Sinobacterium norvegicum: one gene and its partner. The protein of the gene in region 2 interacts with the protein of the main gene of each other region in a pairwise test. Links are inferred from orthologs where the notes say so. Each region holds a gene or a part of one and is shown on either strand. Other genes may lie near its edges.

Region 1 (7,744 bases), 890 kb from region 2 along the record:
GCTCTTGATGCCCGCGACATCGCCAGCTGAGCACTCTTCCAATGTTGTCTTAAAGCCCTTGGCCTCTCCCCAGCGCAGATACATGCGCAGAATCATTTCAGCCCAGTCCTGAGCCTCGGTGCCGCCGGAACCCGACTGGATATCAAGGTAGGCATTAGAGGCATCCATGTCGCCGGAGAACATCCGGCGAAATTCGAGCTTCTCAAGCTGGGCCTGATAGTCGGCCAACTCCTCCAAGCCACTCTCGAGCGCCTCGGCATCGTCTTCTTCGCGAGCCATCTCCAGCATCACGTCTAAATCATCGGCACCTTCGGTCAAATCATCGATGGTCTTAACCACGGCCTCGAGGTCTGAGCGCTCTTTACCCAGTTTTTGAGCACGTTCGGGATCGTCCCAGACGGTAGGCTCGGCCAGCTCGGCCTCAACTTCGACTAATTGTTCTTTCTTGTTGTCGTAGTCAAAGATACCCCCTAAGCGTTTCAGCACGCTGACGGATATCTTTAATACCATTACTTAGGCTGTTGACCTCTAACATCGGATAATTCACTCGCAAAAGATAATATGATGGCAGCCCAAAATTCCAAGCCGCTGACGCCGCCAGAGGCTGAGCCTATAGCGGGCGGAAAACAGCCGATTTTACCCCAATATCCCACAAAGCTCTAGGGATGTTTAAGCCACGGCGAGGTAATCGACCAATAACTGCACCGTCTGTTTACCACGGAACTCATTGATATCCAGCTTATATGCCAGCGACACACGGTTAACATCCAGGTTTGGCCACTGCTTAGGGTCAATATTGAAGGCGATGGCATCGATTAACATGCCATCGAAACCACTGGGCGCCAATACCATCTTCAAATGACTGCCACCAACCAAGCGTTGCTGCACCAGGGTAAACTCGCCGTCGAACACCGGCTCGGCAAAGCGCTGCCCCCAGGGACCAGCCTCACGCAGACGATGAGCCAGGTCGAGAGTAAATTGCTCCGGCCCCAACTCGCCATCACTGAGCACCACCGCCTGTAGCTCGTCCTCGTCCAGGGTGTTGCGCGCCTGCTGATCAAACAGCTGACTGAACAGGTTGTAGTTTTCCGGCGCAATGGTCAAACCGGCGGCCATCGCATGGCCACCAAACTTATGAATCAAGCCCGGGTTCTTCGCGTCAATGGCGGCAATGGCATCGCGCATATGAAAGCCGGCAATCGAGCGCGCCGAGCCTTTGACCCCGCCATCATCGCCCTGGGCAAAAATAATCACCGGCCGATGATGTTTATCCTTAATCCGCGACGCGAGAATACCAATCACTCCCTCGTGCCAGGTCTTATCGAACAGACAGACTCCCCAGGGCAGTTCCGCCTCATCAACCTGCAACCGAGCCAGAGCCTGGTCCGCCTCCTGCTGCATCGAGCCTTCGATGCTTTTTCTGTCCTGATTCAAACCATCTAATTCCGCGGCAATTTCAGCGGCACGAATGGCATCAGAGGTTAGCAGGCACTCGACACCCAGCGACATATCATCCAGCCTACCGGCGGCATTGAGTCGCGGACCAATAGCAAAGCCCATGTCACTGGCCACCACACGGTGATAGCTACGCTTGGCCAACTCTAAAATATGCAAAATTCCCGGCCGCGCCTTACCCGCTCGAATGCGTGCCAGACCTTGGTGCACCAAAATACGATTATTTCTATCCAGTGGCACCACATCGGCGACGGTACCCAGCGCCACAATATCGAGATAGTCTGCCATATTAGGCACCGCCATGCCCTGATTGCTGAACCAGCCACGCGCAACCAACGCCGCCCGCAGCGCCGCCATCACATAAAAAATCACCCCGACGCCGGCAATATTCTTGCTGGCAAAGCCGCAGCCGGGCTGGCTGGGATTAACAATGGCATCGGCAGCCGGTAATGTATCGCCGGGCAGGTGATGATCGGTGACCACCACCTTCATGCCCGCCGCATGGGCAGCCTCGACACCGGCGATGGCGGCAATACCATTATCGACGGTAATCAAAAGTTCAGCACCCAGCGCCTTGGCCTCATCGACCAGGCGTGGCGTTAAGCCATAACCGTGGGTAAAACGGTTAGGGACTAAGTAGGTAACTGACGCCAGGCCCATTGCCCGCAGCGCCAGAATTGATAAGGCCGAACTGGTAGCACCGTCGGCGTCGTAATCACCCACAATGACAATTTGTCGCTGCTGCTCGACTGCCTCGACCAGTATGGCAACCGCTGAGTCCATGCCTTTAAAAGTCGCCGGCATTAACATCCCTGCCAGCTGACGCTCGAGTTCAACCGTTGCATTGATTTTTCGGCTGGCATAGATTCTCGCTAGCAGGGGCTCTACTCCCTCGGCCATCAAAGACTCAATAGCCTTATCATCGGCGCTGCGGCGACGGACAGTTTTGCTCATTTAGCTGACTCTTATGAAAAATATAAAACTATTCTACCTGAGTTACATCGGTAAAGCGTTGGTAAGCCGAACGATCTTCATCGGTGGCCGGCTGTTTCTGCTCATAAAAATATTTGAATCCTGCAGCGATAGCTGGTTGACTGCGCTGAAGATATTCCACCAACAAATAGCGGTTAAGCCACTCGCCAAGATTGCCCCAGGGCAGCTGATAATACAGGGTGAAACTGACCCAGGTTTGATCGCTGGAAATACCCTCTAAGGCATAGCGGAACTGTGAAAAAACAAAGGGCTTAACCGGTCCGCCCTGCTCCTCCAGAGCCAGCAAAAAACCCTGCTCTGGCTGCCACTCTATAATTGTTTCAACAATATAGCTGCCATCGCTGTTATACACCTGACGTGAAGCCCCCAAGCCGGTTAGCTGCTCACTGACCACCTGAGTATCGACAATATTCGGCACATAATTATGCGCCACCGTAAAGTCCTGTAACTGCTGCCAAACCTCAGCAATAGGCTGTTCGACCACCACGGTGGTGGTGATCAAATGTTGCTTCGCCTCACCGGTATTGGCCGCAACCACCAGTACAGAGATGAGGACAATCAAAGACAAGACAAGGGCTTTCACGATTTTTTTCATTATCACTGCTCTTTTATATTTTTCTGATAAAAAAAAACCACCAAGTTATCTCGGTGGTTTTTGCCGCGCAACAGACAATCCCGTTACTTTAGACTGTCTGCAATAAACTGCTGAATAACAGCCAAGTCATCGGGCTTAACCGTATAGCGCTCCTCACGACTCATCAGATCAGCCATGTGGTGTGGTAGCGCCGGCGCATCTTCCTGACCCGCCGCCTTGGCTGCATCGGCAAATTTAGCCGGGTGCGCTGTCGCCAGGGTAATCATTGGGATGGCACTGTCGCGAACACATTCGCGCGCCGCCTTAACACCGATGGCACTGTGTGGGTCGAGTAAATACTCGCTCTCCTCATAGACCCGGCGAATAGTTTCGACAGTTAGTGCGTCATCAACAGCATAGCTATCGAACAACTCTCGCGCCTTGGCAAAGGCGTCATCACCAATCGAAGCGGAACCCGCAGCGAAGTCGGTCATGAACTGATTAATCTTATCGGCATTCTTACCGCTGAGTTCAAACAGCGCACGCTCAAAGTTTGATGAAATCATGATATCCATACTTGGCGACAGAGTGTGCTCCAAGCCATGGGTCTCATATTTATTCTGCGACATAAAGCGGTGCAGAATATCGTTTTTATTCGTGGCGATAATCAGCTGACTAATCGGCAAGCCCATTTGCTTGGCCAGGTAACCGGCAAAAATATCACCGAAGTTACCGGTGGGCACACTGAAGGCCACCTTGCGCTCTGGCGCGCCAACAGACAGGCCAGCCCAAAAATAATAGACAATCTGAGCCATGATGCGTGCCCAGTTGATCGAGTTAACCGCCGCTAGACGACGACCGTTCGGCAAGAATGACTGATCGGCAAAGCTGGCCTTGACCATGTTTTGACAGTCGTCGAAATTACCCTCGACGGCAATGTTAAAGACGTTATCTTCCAGTACCGAGGTCATCTGACGACGCTGTACATCGGAGACGCGGTTGTGCGGGTGCAGAATAAAGATATCGATATTCTTACAGCTGCGACAGCCCTCGATGGCGGCAGAGCCGGTATCACCCGAGGTGGCCCCCATAATGACCACACGCTCGTCTTTACGCTTTAACACGAAGTCGAACAGACGGCCAAGTAACTGCAGCGCGAAATCTTTGAAAGCCAGTGTCGGACCATGGAACAACTCCAGCACCCACTCGTTTTTACCCAGCTGCACCATTGGCGCCACAGCCTTGTGACGGAAGGTGGCATAGCTTTCATCGATCAACCGCTTAAAGTCTTCATCACCAATGGCACCGTCGATGAACGGCTTCATAATGGTAAAGGCCAATTCGGGGTATTCCATCGACGCCATGGCGGCGATTTCTTGCTGACTAAACGTCGGCATCTTTTCAGGTACATACAGGCCGCCATCGGGGGCTAGGCCGGTCAGTAAAACATCTTCAAAACCAAGGGCCGGTGCCTGGCCACGTGTGCTGATATATCGCATATTACACCTTGTCTATTATGCCCTTGCGGAGGCTTAGGCTTTACATTCTTTAATCCGGCCGCAGCCGGGAACTATGATGACGCTTGCTAACTAACGCCTTAAGCGTCTAACGAATCGACACGGATGCGGACGACCTCGCCCTGAATACTGCTCAGCTGCGCCAACTTTTGCAGCGCTGCGTCCATATTTTTCTCGATTGTTTTATTGGTCAAAATAATCATCGGTACGGTCTCTTCGCCATCGACCGGCTGCTGCTGAATCAACGCCTCGATGCTGATACCTTCCTCGCTGATCACCTGTGCCACAGATGACAACACACCGGGCTTGTCATCGACTGACATACGCAGGTAATAAGCGCTTTCAAACTGCTCGGCACTGACGACAGCGGTATCCATCATTTTATCGGCATGGAAGCCAAGCGCAGCCACACGGTGATCGGCATCGGACTCAATGCCACGAGCCAAATCAATGATATCGGCGACCACCGCAGAGGCGGTAGGCTCAGCACCAGCACCGGCACCGTAATACAGTGTTGGACCAACAGCATCGGCCTCAACCATCACCGCATTCATCACGCCGTGAACGTTAGCGATCAAGCTCTTTTCGGGTATCAGTGTCGGGTGAACGCGAAGTTCGACGCCGTTCTGCTGACGACGGGCAATACCCAAGTGTTTAATACGGTAGCCCAGTTGCTCGGCGTACTCGACATCGGCCTTGGCAATCTTAGTAATGCCCTCGGTATAGGTCTTATCAAATTGCAGCGGAATGCCAAAGGCAATAGAGGCGAGTATGACCAGCTTGTGCGCCGCATCGATACCCTCGACATCGAAAGTAGGGTCAGCCTCGGCATAACCAAGCTCCTGCGCCTCTTTCAACACATCTTCGAAGGCACGTCCCTTGTCGCGCATTTCGGTCAGAATAAAGTTGCCCGTGCCGTTAATAATACCGGCCAACCACTCGACCTTATTGCCAGCCAAACCTTCACGCAGTGCTTTGATGATTGGGATGCCACCGGCGACAGCGGCCTCATAGCAAACACTGACACCCTGTTCTTTTGCCGCAGCGAAAATTTCGTTGCCGTGCAAGGCAATCAACGCCTTGTTGGCTGTCACCACGTGCTTACCGTTGGCAATAGCCTTCAACACTAATTCTTTGGCGATGTCACAACCGCCGATCAGCTCAACCACAATATCGACATTGGGGTCTTCTGCAACGGCGAAAATATCACGGCTGACTTGCATGTTTGAGGTATCACAATGGGGGTTATCGCGGCGAGCACCAATATGCTCAACAACAACCTCACAACCAGTACGCGCTGCAATTTCAGCCGCGTTGCGAGTTAACACATTTACAGTACCGCTACCGACAGTACCCAAGCCACATAGCCCGACTTTCACTGGTTTCAAAATATCATCCTCAATCAACATCTAAATAGTGCATATGACTAGCAAGTCATTTGATTTTTAATAGTTTATTAGACTGCAACCGGCTTAAAACAGGTCAAAAAATGCCTCACAACCGCCGCCACAACCTAAACAGCTAAAATTTGCAGCGTATTGTACCCTCTTTTTGCCTCGGTAAATACTAAAGATATAGCGACAAAGACCGCAGCCCTGTTCCGACGATCAACAGCAATTCACAGACAAAAAAAAGCCGCCGCAGTTGCGACGGCCGCCTCGGTCGTTACGATTACTGAATGCCGAGACGCTTAGCCAGCTCGTTGGCCGGCATATAACCTGGCACCAGACTGCCATCCTCAAGCACCAGCGCCGGCGTACCGCTGACACCCATCCGACCGCCAAGCTCATACTGCTCGGCCACCGGGTTGTCGGCACAGACATTTTTGGCAATATTTTGACGCGCCTTCAGTTTGTTCATCGCCTCCTGCTTATCATCGGCACACCAGGCACTGGCAATCTTGTTATAGGACTCCGAGCCAATACCGGCACGGGGATAGGCCATATACTGCACGGCAACACCGAGTTTATTCAACGCCGGGACTTCCTGATGCAGCTTCTGACAGTAGTAACAGTCAACATCGGTAAACACGGTCACCGTTGCCTTGGTTTCACCCGCTGGCGCAAAGATAATCATATCCTTGCTATCCACTCCGGCCATCAAGGCCTTACGGGGCGCGTTTTGCGCCATTTCGGTCAGGTTAACCACGCCGCTTGGTGCCACCTCAAATAGCTCACCGGCCACAAAGTGGCTTCCCTGCGGGTTAATGTATAACAGCGGCCCATTCACAATCTGCACCTGGTAGATATCCTTCATTGGGCTCTGCTCGACTGCGCCAAATTGCAGATCGGGGCGCGACTGCTTAATCCTGGCCAATACCTGATCGCTATCGATCACCGCCTCTGCCGCCTGTACCGAAAACGCCGATATCAACACAGCAACAATCAATACAACCTGTAATACACCCGCCTTTAACATATCCTACTCACTTATTAATAATTCGTTTTACTGGCATCACCCTAATAGCATTAGAGTCGCCAATCAACCGTTAGTTCCGCCACCCACCAACGAGATCACATCATCCTGTGACGACAACAGCAATCGCTAACCCCGAGGGTGGTGCTGATCATGCAGCGACTGCAATCGCGCCTTGGCAACATGGGTATAGATTTGAGTGGTCGATAAGTCACTGTGACCCAGTAATAGCTGCAACACCCGCAGATCGGCACCGTGATTGAGCAGGTGGGTAGCAAAGGCATGGCGCAACGTGTGCGGCGACAAGCTCTTCTGTATGCCCGCCTCCAGCGCGTAGCGCTTAATACGATGCCAGAATGTCTGCCGGGTCATTTGCCGCCCCCGCGAGCTCGGAAAGACAACCTCGCCAGCCTCGCCCGAAAAGAAACCCAACCGGGCTTCGCGGCAGAAGCGCTCAAGCCAGTACAGCGCCTCCTGCCCTATCGGCAGCAAACGCTCCTTGCCGCCCTTCCCCACCACCTTCAATGCGCCAGCCGAAAAGTTCACCATCGACATCTGCACACTGACCAGCTCCGTCACCCGCAGACCACTACCGTACAACAACTCCAGCATCGCCTTATCGCGCAAACCGAGGGCGTCGCCGGCATCCGGTGCCGCCAACAGGGCATCGACATCAGCCTCTGACAGCGTTTTGGGCAACGGCTTACCCAGCTTCGGCGCCTCGATCGTCGCCACCGGGTCATCAACGATAGCGCCCTGGCGCAACTGATAACGATAAAAACTGCGCAGA
Region 2 (7,775 bases):
ATGCATTTATTAGCAGCAACGGCGATTAACCAAGCCTGGAGGTGGTCAGCATGGTCGCCACCTGTTGCTGCAAGGCCTCAACATCAAGCGCCTGGGGGGAAATTGCGGGCTCGGCCGCGATCTCAACCCGTGAATAAAAACGCTTGGGCAACGTGGTCAACGCTGGACCACCGCGATGACTAAAAAAGCTCCCCCACAAACCACTCAGGGCCACCGGAATAACTGGTACCGGTGTCGTCTCAACAATACGCTGCAAACCAGTCTTAAACTCATTCATACGACCATCGGTGGTCAACTTTCCCTCTGGGAAAATACAGAACAAATCACCCTGCTCTAAGCCAGCTCTGATATCAGCCATCGCCTTGTCATAGGCTGGCCGATCGACATGAGACGAGACAATGGGAACTGCCTTACCGACGCGGAACATATAATTTAACACCGGTATATCATAGATAGGCTTGAACATAATAAAGCGAATCGGACGCCTAACGGCGCCCCCCAGCAGCAAAGCATCAACATAACTGACGTGATTGGCGGCAATGATTGCTGCGCCTTCACCAGGTATGTTCTGTAACCCTTTATGACTGACACGATATACCGTATGGGTCAGCATCCAGATGATAAACCGCACAGTGAAGTCGGGCACCTGGCCATAAATAAATAACGCGACAATGATATTCAGTATCGATAACAGCAGGAAGAAGTCAGCAATAGTCAATGGCAATAATGTCAGACTAACTATCGCCAGCACAGCACTGGCCACCATGAAGATTGAATTTAAAATATTGTTCGCGGCAATGGTTCTGGCCTTGGCATCCTTGTCTGCCTTCGACTGAATATAGGCATACAAAGGCACCGTGTAAAAACCACCAAAGACGCCCAACATCGCCACGTCAAAGAGTATTCTTAGCGATGGCGGGTGAGCGACAAACTCGCCGGCGGTGACAAACTCACCGGCTACAGGTAGCAAGTCATAGCTGTTAATAGCAAAGTATATATCGACACCAAATAAGCTAAGACCTAACGATCCCAAGGGAACCAGGCCTATTTCAATCACCCCCGCCGACAGCTTTTCACACAGCAATGAACCCAGAGCCACGCCAATTGTAAAGGCACATAACAACAGGGTGACAACGTTATTATCGGCAGAAAGATAATCCTTACTCAAAGCCGGTAATTGCGTCAGATAAGCCGCACCCAACAACCAAAACCAAGAAACGGCCAGCAGCGACAAGAAAATGGGACGATTACTGCGCATCGAGCTAACCAGCTTAACACTTTCGGTCAATGGATTAGCCTTTATAGACAGCGTTGGATCCGATGCCTGCGCCGAAGGAATCCAATAACTGGCCACCAAGCCTGTCACTGACACCGCTAAAATAACCAGCGACAGCAACCAGACAGCCTGCTGTTGACCAGCCAGCAATCCACCACAAATGGTACCGAGTAATATGGCGACAAAAGTCCCCATTTCAACCTGTGCATTTCCCGCCACCAACTCTTGCTCGGACAAAACCTGGGGCAACAATGAGTATTTAATCGGCCCAAAAAAAGTCGACTGAGCGCCCAGTAAAAACAGCACCAGCAACATCGCCCATATTTCACCGGTATATAGCGCCACACTGGCCAAAACCATGATGGCCACCTCGGCGACCTTGATTATTCGTGTGAGTACTGCCTTGTCGTACTTGTCCGCTAACTGACCCGATAAAGCAGAGAAAAGAAAAAACGGAAGAATAAATAGGCCGGCGGCAAGGTTGACCAACAGGCTGCCTTGCTGGCTGCTGCTGGCCTGAAACACCAGCAGGACGATAAGTGCATTTTTATACACGTTATCATTAAATGCCCCCAGAAACTGAGTGACAAACAACGGTAAGAATCGACGTTCCGATAACAGCTTAAATTGTCCACTCACAATGACGCATCCCTAGCCAAATAGGCTCTATCGTGCATCGAATTTGCTGTGTGTGCAATGACAATCCACTCTAATTAAGCGGCTTGATAGGGCGAGGTATCGATCGAAATCATATTATTTAACTGCAACACCAATACCCGGGCAATAGAGGGCGACGCGGGATAATCATCAACCAGCAGCTGATGGTAGTCAGCAACAGCGGATAACACCAAAACTATATCGGCAAGGTTATCGATGGAGGTTTCAACATTATTGCAGGCCTTAATAACGTCGAGTGCGGCACTCGCGTCCCGAAACTCTTCTTGCAACTGACTGACTAAGGCATAATTATTTCGTGTCGTTAGTTGCTCCAGTGTATTGCGAATAAACAACAGCGAGTAATTAAGCTGCTGATATTGATTATTGATCAACAACTGACTTTTACTTTCTTCAATATTCAATATAACCTCCGCTATTTTTGCTCTACTCCTGCCAAAAAACTATTGAGGTAAAAACAAGCAGAGCCCATCAATATTATCACTGCGACGCTTGAATTATTATATCCATTCGATAGCGAGTGCAACCGCTCAATAGCTAAACTGTTAGCCAATTAATTTTTTTTGCAGAATAAATAACAAAGCACCCTCAGCTTAACAGGAAATTATTACCGGTTTATTGCTCTTTCTATTACAATGGTTAAAAAATTTGGCTTTCAACGGCGCGACTAAACACTATGATTGAAAAAAAGCATCTAATCAAAATTGCCAATATGAAAATGCCCTTCGGGCGTTACCAAGGCAGAGTCCTAATGGACATCCCCGATGAATACTTACTCTGGTTCCGCAAACAAGGCTTCCCCAGCGGCGAGCTGGGCATACTACTGGAGTTAACGCTGGAAATTAAAACCGAGGGCGTTGAATCGGTACTGGAGCCGCTTAGACAACATTAGGTGCGGGCTGATCTTGTTATTTTTTTTGCCGTCGTCGACCGCCTCCGACCTTTAGGTTTTGCCACCTTAACCCCTTTCAGCCCCGTTGGCAGCGTTGCTTTTGCCTCTTTAATCAGCGGAAACAGCGATTGCTGCAGCGGCGTCATAAAGCCGCTATAGCTACTTTCTCTCTCACTGATACTATTCAGCGCCGCTTCCCATTGCGCCGTCATATCAGCACTGGTCGCTGATACCGGCAGGCTGGCAATCAGCCCCTTGCCCGCTTCTGTCGCCTGAATATTTTTTCCACAACGCTGCAAGAAACTGCGTTTAAATAATAATTCAATAATACCCGCCCGGGTCGCCTCAGTGCCTAAGCCATCGGTGTCTTTCAGTATTTTTCTGATTGCATCGCTGCTGACATACCGGGAAATCCCTGTCATTGCAGCCAATAAGGTGCCATCGTTATAAGGCTTTGGCGGCTCCGTGGCTTTTTCCAACACCTTCGCATCAATACAGCTCAACATCTCTCCCTGAGCCAGCGCCGGTAGGGTTTGCTCCTGCTGATGCCCTCGATCTGGCAGCACCTTTTTATAGCCAAGCTCTACCTCCTGCCTTGCCTTGGCGACAAATACACCACCACTTATCTCTAGCTCCACGGTGGTTTCATTAAACGCGTAGGACGGCAAGAACTGCGCTAAATAGTAGCGACTAATTAATTCATACAGCTGTCTAAGAGGCTTGTCTAAGGCTGACACGTCTTGCTTTCTGGCGGTTGGGATGATGGCATGGTGAGCATCCACCTTGCTGTCGTTCCAGCACCGCCCCTTAAGTGATAAATCTGCCTCATCAACAACGCAATTTAATTCAACGATATTGGCTGCCACAGCACCACTAACCTGACCGGCCATCGCGTGTTGATCCACCGGCAGGTAGCGGCTATCGGAGCGCGGGTAGGTGATCAGCTGATGACGCTCATAAAGTTGCTGGCAATTATCAAGCACCTGCTGTGCCGTCATCGCATAACGCTTGTTCGCCTCGATTTGTAGTGCGGACAAATTAAACAATAATGGTGGCGGTTGTTTTTTCAGTGTTTTATCGAGTTTCGATACCAGCGCTACCTGTCCGCTGATGCGCGAGCAGACATTCTCAGCCAACCCCTTATTCAGCACTCGGCCCTGCTCATCACGGTAGGGGTCGCAGGCCTTGCTGGGCTGCCAGCGCGCTCGAAATGATGGCGACTGCCCACCCTGTTGCTTTACCACCGCTTCGACTTGATAAAACGGTTTACTGATAAAACGCTGTATTTGCCGATCGCGCTCGACCACCAGCCCGAGCACCGGTGTCTGTACTCTGCCAACCGATAGTACGCCTTGATAACCGACTTTTTGCCCTTGTAGTGTATAGGCACGTGTCATGTTAATGCCGTATAGCCAATCGGCCCGCGAGCGCGCCAAGGCGGAGGTCGACAAGGGAATGAAATCGTTGTTATCACGCATCTTCGTCATCGCATGACGCACTGCCATTGAGTTTAAATCACTGATCAACAAGCGCTGAACACCTTTCGCGCGCGCCCCTTTAACGCCGTGGTAAGCCAGCACTTGATCGACCAGAAGCTGACCTTCTCGGTCAGGGTCACCGGCATGCACAATGCTATCTGCCTGTTTAATTAGAGATTTAATAATTTTTAGCTGTTTTCGTGTTTTGCTTTTCGGTACCAATTGCCACTGTTCAGGGATAATCGGCAGACGGTCAATAGACCATTTTTTTAAGCTGGCATCATAACGTTCAGGCTCGGCCTGTTCGAGCAGGTGGCCAATACACCAGGTGACACAGTCACCGTCAGCAGAATAAATACAGCCATCCTGTTTTTTCAAAGGTTTGGCCAGAACGTCGGCAATGGCGCGCCCTAGGCTTGGTTTTTCGGCAATAAAGAGTCTCATCAAACAACTGTATAAAACAACAGTAGATGTTGCAAGTTATTCACTGTAACAATTCCGCTGGTACAGACCTTTCGATGGCTGGGCCTCCCCTTAGGCTATTGCCGCTCTATAGCAACACAGTTAGACTGCTAAGCATTATTCCGCCTCCTGACATAAGAACTATTCATGCCCGCGCCCCGACGTTCCAAAAGCAAAAAAAATGCCAAAAAGCTCGCTAAATCGATCACCCTAAAGCTTGGCCCGAGGCCGGCTATATCCCTGTCAATCCAGCAGGCGTTGCACCTCTGCCAACAACACTTAAAAAAACAGCAGACCAGCACTGCCAAGGCCATCTTGTTGCAGATCAACCAGCAACAGCCCGACCTTCTCGAGGTCGACTTGATGATGTCGGACATCCTCGACAGCGCAGCTCAATACGATGATTTGCTACTACATGCCAAGGCTTCTGTTCAGCGCCACCCACGTCAGGTTTCCTGCCTGCTCGGCTTGGCAACCGCTCTGCGCCATCTACAACGCCACACCGAGGCAGAGGCTATTTTGTTAAAGGCTCAGAAACTCGCGCCGGGCAACGCCCAGGTATTCAACCATCTTGGCATCATCCAGAAAGAGTCTGGCCAACTGGATAACGCACTGGCCAACTTCGATCGTGGCTTGGCAATCAATCCCAAACTGTCGGAAATTTATTGGAATCGAGCTGACCTCGATCACAGCGATAATCCTGTACTGCTGACACAAATGCAAACACTCACTAACAGCCCGCAGTGTGGCGATAATGCTGCCGCCAGACTGCATTACGCAATGGCAAAATATTATCGCCATCAACAACAAACAGAACCTGAATTTGAACAACTAAGACTGGGTGCCAAGCGCAAAAAAAACACGCTAAATTACCAGCACCAGGAAGAATTGAATCGTCACGATGAGGTTATCCATTGTTTCGATCAGACGTTCTTTCAACAGCAATTAGCCGCCACACTGCCTGAATCATCGACAACCACGCCGATTTTTGTCTGCGGCATGGCCAGAAGCGGCACCACACTGGTGGAACAAATCATCTCTTCTCACTCCGATGTCATCGCCGGGGATGAGCGCCCAGACCTGCTCAATGCCACGGCAGAGCATCTACAAAAGAGCCGCAACGAACAGCCCTATCCGCAGTGGGCCAAAGACTTTAAACAACGGGACTGGCAGGCAATTGGCCATCAGTATCGAGTGACCACCAATGACCTTGGCCAGCGCAGAATGTTTACCGACAAATGGCTCAGTCACTATGAGGCCATCGGTTTGATTCATCTCGCTCTGCCAGATGCCAAGATTATTCACCTGCAGCGCAACCCGATGGACAACCTATTTGGTTGCTTCAAACAACTGTTTCAGCAGGGCATTGCCTATAGCTACGACTTCAACGAACTGGCGGAGTATTACCACAGTTACCGCCAACTCATGGCGCATTGGGATGCCGTGTTGCCCGGCAAGGTTTACCATATCCAATACGAACAATTGGTCACCAATCAGCAACAGACAACCGCAGAACTCTTGGCTTTTTTGGGCTTGGAGTGGCAACAGAACTGCGTGGATTTTCATCACAACAGCCGCCCTGTTAGAACGGTCAGCAGCAGTCAGGTTAGACAGCCAATGTCCGAGGCCAACATCAATAATTGGCGGCGTTACGAGCGGCAACTAGAGCCGCTTAAACAGCGACTCATTGAACTAGGCTATTCCAGCGAACTATAGCCGCTACGGTATTTGTTGGCCTCATCAACAGCCATGTCAATCTCATCGTCGGACAACATGTTTTTTAAAATTCGGCCATTAGTCGATAGGGTATGTCGATGCCAGTTCTCCGTAGATTTTAAATCACCCTCGTTGGCCAGCATCCACCACGTGTAGGCCTGCTGGTAATCTTTTTCAACCACGGTGCCGGTATAGCCAAACCAATAGAGAGCATACTGGCTGAGGGAATCACCCTGCTCGGCGCCTTTTTTGTAGTAACCGTAGGCAGCCTCCACATCTGGCCTGCCTGCCTTCCCTGACTCCAACATATAACCTTTGTGATAATAGGCGCGAACGCTGCCATATGCGATGGCACGCTCAAGTAGTTGGCCAGCCTCATCAAAATTGTATTGACCGATGGCGCTGACCGCCAAATCTTTACAGGAAGCCGCCCACTGCTGCTGGCAGGCTAGGCTGTGCAACGCCATTGCCTTCGCCTCATCCCTTGCAATATAGACACCCTGCTGCAACAGCTGCGCCATGCGATATTGTGCCTCGACATAATCTTCTGCCAAGGCCTTACGGTAGTAGTCAACGGCCATCTTGCGCGCTGTTTCTGAGTCTCGCTGAAGATAAAGTTCAGCCAATAGAAATTGACCCTCGGCACCCGCCAAGGTCGACGCCTTAACGCAGTCTTTCTTAGCTGTCACCAAATCCTTTTCCAGCAATGCCTGACGGCAGCTGCTCAACCACTTGGCCTGCATTTCATCACTAACAGCAGGCGTAGTGTTGACCGTCACCGCCCTATCGGTCGTTGATAATTGGCTCTCTATGGTATCGTTGGATTGCCCGCAAGCCACGAGTAGAAGAAGTGTCAGATAAATAACGGGGCGCATAACTTGTCTTCCCTGCATGATCGATTCATTCCCTTAATGCTTAATATCGATGTCAGCACTGCTCCGCAGCACTAAGGTTTGCCTCTGAAGAAACGAGACAAACCATAATCGTTATGTGAAGTCTATCACACCCCTAAATATAGGGGATAGCATTAAAGAGAGTGGACTAGCCGCCAGTTTGGAAGCGCAAAGCCTTTTTCTCAAGCAGTCTGAAGATAAGCGTTAGCACCGCAGTTATCATCAAATAGAAACCGCCCGCCACCGAGAATACCACGAGGGTGTCATAGGTCTGGGCATTAATACGCTGTGCATAACCCATTAAATCCATGATTGTAATGGTGCTGGCCAACGAGGTTCCCTTAACCACCATAATCACTTCGTTAGAGTATGCCGGTAGCACC

The links.
Region 1: the proteins of L9P87_RS08510 (region 2) and recJ interact in binary tests that used the Escherichia coli proteins (3 or more experiments, as listed by UniProt). The link is inferred for Sinobacterium norvegicum from one-to-one orthologs.

What each region holds. Positions count from the first base shown.
Region 1 is NZ_CAKLPX010000001.1:1,002,047-1,009,790, forward strand. The notes cover bases 40-2,913. They hold recJ (single-stranded-DNA-specific exonuclease RecJ), read right to left. Parts: upstream 2,410-2,913; coding sequence 670-2,409; downstream 40-669. Other genes in these bases: L9P87_RS04375 (SRPBCC family protein), read right to left, coding at 2,438-2,913. Outside these bases: more of L9P87_RS04375, read right to left, coding at 2,914-3,043; thrC (threonine synthase), read right to left, coding at 3,127-4,521; L9P87_RS04385 (homoserine dehydrogenase), read right to left, coding at 4,620-5,927; L9P87_RS04390 (DsbC family protein), read right to left, coding at 6,211-6,957; site-specific tyrosine recombinase XerD, read right to left, coding at 7,084-7,744. UniProt on the Escherichia coli protein: Single-stranded-DNA-specific exonuclease.
Region 2 is NZ_CAKLPX010000001.1:1,890,086-1,897,860, forward strand. The notes cover bases 2,303-5,207. They hold L9P87_RS08510 (DNA topoisomerase III), read right to left. Parts: upstream 4,766-5,207; coding sequence 2,840-4,765; downstream 2,303-2,839. Other genes in these bases: L9P87_RS08500 (hypothetical protein), read right to left, coding at 2,303-2,355; L9P87_RS08505 (DUF3820 family protein), read left to right, coding at 2,628-2,843; L9P87_RS08515 (tetratricopeptide repeat-containing sulfotransferase family protein), read left to right, coding at 4,931-5,207. In the rest of the region: L9P87_RS08490 (Crp/Fnr family transcriptional regulator), read left to right, coding at 1-29; L9P87_RS08495 (MFS transporter), read right to left, coding at 26-1,915; more of L9P87_RS08500, read right to left, coding at 1,990-2,302; more of L9P87_RS08515, read left to right, coding at 5,208-6,499; L9P87_RS08520 (tetratricopeptide repeat protein), read right to left, coding at 6,481-7,392; arginine ABC transporter permease ArtM, read right to left, coding at 7,541-7,775.